2 regions of the Cernens ardua genome follow, and region 1 is predicted to be linked to the other one. Evidence: predicted binding sites of a transcription regulator. Region 1 holds the regulator's gene; the other holds the start of a gene.
The links. The regulator sigma-54, encoded in region 1, starts transcription at its own class of promoters, with help from an activator protein. The targets are predictions, from matches to a motif close to TGGCACNNNNNTTGCTNT.
Positions count from the first base shown of each region.

Region 2: a site for sigma-54 is predicted at 859-876, ahead of LMG33818_RS00715 (NRAMP family divalent metal transporter). Genes of this name have one in related genera too.

Region 1 is NZ_JBPCZH010000001.1:691,070-693,278, forward strand. Features, by position in the region: gene LMG33818_RS03095 (RNA polymerase factor sigma-54) at 94-1,533, shown strand; gene hpf (ribosome hibernation-promoting factor, HPF/YfiA family) at 1,770-2,084, shown strand.
Region 2 is NZ_JBPCZH010000001.1:138,031-140,239, forward strand. Features, by position in the region: gene LMG33818_RS00710 (GntR family transcriptional regulator) at 1-491, opposite strand, end outside; gene LMG33818_RS00715 (NRAMP family divalent metal transporter) at 943-2,205, shown strand.

The sequences.
Region 1 (2,209 bases):
ATTGCTATCAATTTATATTTTTCGCTTGCACACAAAGGAATAGGCGGTATAGCGTTAGAGGTATCGACTGATTATTTTGATAGATACCCGACCATGATGAAATCTTCACTCCAACTTCGATTCGGTGCTCATTTAACCATGACGCCGCAGCTTCAGCAGGCTATCCAGCTGCTGCAGTTGTCCACGCTTGAGTTGAATCAGGAGATTCAGACTGCACTCGAAAGCAATCCCATGCTCGAACTGGAAGAAGACTTTTACGATGCCGAAAGCAGCGAAGAGCCTTTGACCAATGAAGAAGGGGAATGGTCGAGCGATATCCCTGAGGAGCTGGCACTGGATAACGACTGGAGCGATACCTTCCAGGATGCAACGCTTGCCAGCATCAGCAGTGGCAGTGGCGTGTCAGACAATACGATGGATCACGAACGAAATGCGAGCAAGGAGACACTTTACAGTGTCGTACAACGCCAGATCGAGCTATGCGATTTCGATGATACAGAGCGTGCCATTGTCGAAACATTATTGGATAGTTTGGATGAAAACGGTTACTTGCGTGCCAGCACGACGGATATTGAACAGAGCCTCAAACAACAGGATGTCGTGAATGCTAACCTTGCACGCATTGAAAACGTTCTGACTGAGCTGCAGTCGCTTGAGCCAACCGGTATTTTTGCACGTAACCTGCAAGAGTGTCTGTTGCTACAACTTGAGACACTGCCTGCCGATACAGCCAATCTGGCACAGGCAAAGCGGCTCGTTCGCCAGTTCCTTGAGCCGCTGGCAGCGTGCGATATGAAACTGTTGAAACGCCGTCTGGGGCTGAATGAGCAGGCGCTGGAACATGTTATTGCGTTGATCCGTGGGCTGGACCCTTACCCAGGACAGCGCTTCACCCATCATACTGATAGCTATGTGATCCCTGATCTGACGCTGGCTTATCATCGTCGCTCGGGGTGGCACGTCGAGCTTAATCCTGACGCCCTTCCCCGAGTGCGTATTCAACCCGATTACGCGGCACTGGTACGGCGGGCGGATAAAAGCGATGACAACACTTTTCTCAAACAACATCTTCAGGAAGCACGCTGGCTACTTAAAAGCCTTTCCAGCCGCAATGAAACGTTACTGAAAGTAGGACGCGAAATCTTTATTCGTCAACGTGATTTCATTGAAAAAGGGGAAGAAGGTATTCGGCCGTTGATTCTTGCCGATATCGCGGAGGCAGTAGGGATGCATGAATCGACTATCTCCCGCGTGACGACCAATAAATATATTCACACACCACGCGGTGTGTTTGAGCTGAAATACTTTTTCTCCAGCCATGTGGGGCAGGATAATGAAGCACACGCCAGTACCGCTATTCGGGCACGCATCAAAAAGCTGATCAATGAAGAGCCTGCACGGCGACCATTATCGGATGCCAGCCTGGTCAATGCATTGGCAGAAAGCGGCATCATGGTGGCACGGCGCACTGTTGCCAAATACCGTGAATCCATGGGTATACCTGCTTCCTCCGAGCGTAAACGACTCGCCTAGAAGCGGTATAATCATGTCAGGTTGCATACAGACCAGGCCGTTATAACCGTATGACATCAATAAGGCCTGTATTTAATCTAAAATGGTTCTTGTCGTCTTCATGACGAACAGATTACAGTGAGAGAGCGACATTCAATAAGACAGGTTCTTTTATTTCGAGTCGTTTATTGAAAAGCACATACATACGTTTAGAAGCTGTTACGTCAACAAGGTGCCACGCCACCAGGAGGCAAGTCATGCAACTGAACATCACTGGCCATCACATCGAATTGACCGAAGCCCTTCGCGGTTTCATCCAACAAAAACTGGCCCGCCTAACGCGTCACTACGACAATATCGCCAATGTGCAAGTTACACTCTCGGTTGAAAAGGGAAGAAAGCAGGCCGCCTGCCTCTTGAATGTTGCCGGCAAGGATCTGCATGGTGCTGATGAGCGCGGTGACATGTATGCTGCTATCGACTCGTTGATTGATAAAATGGACAGGCAACTCGTTAAATACAAGGAAAAAGTGCAGGCGCATTCAAAAGGCGTGGGCTCCCTGGGGCTTTGATCATTAGGGCCATACGTACTGGAAGCGTATTTATTTAGCCATGATTTTGACTTGTCGAACAATTCGCACTTTTGAATGTTTGCTGGCATCCATGGCATGCAATAGCATATTTCCAACGCAACACG
Region 2 (2,209 bases), 550 kb from region 1:
ATCAATCCAAAAACGAGGCGTAACTCCGCTGTCAACGCTTCGAAAAAGCGCTCCAATCGTGGGCTGTCAGCCAATTGTATAATCGCGTGATGAAAATCAATGTTAGCGGTGCCCACGGCGATCCAATCACTGTTCTTCTCTGCTTCACGAGCACGTTCCAACGCTTGTTTTATGGCGTTCAACGCAGGATGGTGGGGCGTTGACTTCTTCACAGCTTCACACTCGATCATACGGCGGACCTGAAAAATATCGTAGATGGCCGCAGCACCGGGACGAGTGACAAATACGCCTCTATGAGGAATATGAGTTAATAGGCCGGCATTGGTCAATGCGCGAAAACTTTCTCTTAGCGTATTGCGTGAGACGCCCAGCTCTTCCGCCAAATGAACTTCAGAAAGCCGCTGATCGGGCAATAATTGGCCTTTTGTCAGACGTGTTCTGATTTCGTTAACCACTTGATCTCGCAAATTAAGGGTTGGCGCTTCTTTCATGCATGTCGCTCCTTTCTCCTTCTTCCAAACTTCCTCTATTTAAATATTCTGGCATGAATCTGTAGATATCACGTAATAAATAATCAGAAATTCCACGTTATCCATTTTATACAAGTGCGATCAAGTTATGAGGGGCTCTTTTGCATATGTAAGTGCAAGGGGAATAATCAGGCACTTAAAAGGATATGCCTAAACGAATATACACAGAGAGTGTTCAATTGAGTTTTTTCGTGTGCACCATTCTGGAGCAACAAGAATGTTTTATGTGCACAAACGGAAAATACCCGAAACCATGAGCATATTGTTCAACAACATTGTATGGATTGTTCCAAAATAAATCGCTCATTCCCTTACAAGAACGTCAGACTGGCACAGTACTTGCCTTGAACGAAGAAATATTTCATTCGCAACTCAGCGCATGATCATCAAGGGCAACATCCGGGGGTTCTTTATGAATGATAATGCTCAACCATCTGGGGTAGCTGAATCACACGTTTCGTTATCCAGCGTAAAAAACAGACGGTCTTCTCTTGTTGCGGCCATTTTTCTGATGGCAACGTCGGCGATAGGCCCCGGTTTTATTACTCAGACGGCTACCTTTACTGCGAAAATGGGCGGCGCGTTTGCCTTTGGTATCCTCGCCTGTATTGTCATTGATTTCATTGTGCAGCTGAATGTCTGGCGTATTGTGACACTAACGGGCAAGCGTGCTTCTGACATTGCCAATGAGGCACTTCCTGGCTCGGGATACGTGCTGGCGATTTTGGTGCTGGTAGGTGGACTGGTGTTCAATGTTGGCAACATTGCTGGAGCGGGTTTGGGCCTTAATGCTTTATTGGGTATTTCTCCTCAATGGGGAGGGATTGTGAGCGGTGTTATTGCATTGGGTATTTTTCTGTATAAACGCGCTGGTCTGATTGTTGACCGTATCATGATTGTTCTTGGTCTGTTGATGGTGGTGTTAACTCTGTTTGTGGCTTATGCCTCGCATCCACCGCTTGGGGAAGCCTTACGCCAGACCATTGTACCCGATACCGTTGATTTTGCCTCTATCACAACGATTATTGGTGGCTCTGTAGGGGGGTATATCACTTATGCCGGCGCACATCGTTTGCTCGACAAGGGCACAGTAGGGAAAGAACATATAGGTGAAGTTTCTCGTGCTGCCTTTAGCGGGATTTTAGTGACAGGCATTATGCGTTACGTCCTGTTTATTGCGATCCTTGGTGTCGTGGCTAGTGGAGTCACTCTGGATGTCTCTGGTGCAACGGCCAATCCAGCAGCGCAAGCATTCGAAGTGGCAGCGGGTAAAACCGGGCTTGCCATATTCGGATTCATCATGTGGGCGGCAGGTATTTCGAGTGTCATCGGTGCAGCGTATACATCGATCAGTTTTCTCACAACCTTTGCGCCTGCTTTGACCGAACGTGGTAGGCATTGGGCGACTGTTCTCTTTATTCTTATCACGTTGATTACGTATGCCTGTATTGGCAAGGCCCCTTCAGCACTGCTGGTATTTGCGGGCGGCTTTAATGGGTTGATTCTTCCTCTGGGTTTGACGTTGTTCCTTTATGTCGGCTGGCGGCGCTCGGATTTGATGGGCGGATATCATTATCCACGCTGGCTCCTTGTATCGGGCGCTGTCGTGTGTCTAATAACGTGGTCGATGGCGGTTGATTCCATCGGGACTGTTTTTTCATTTATTGGTCTGTAAGTGA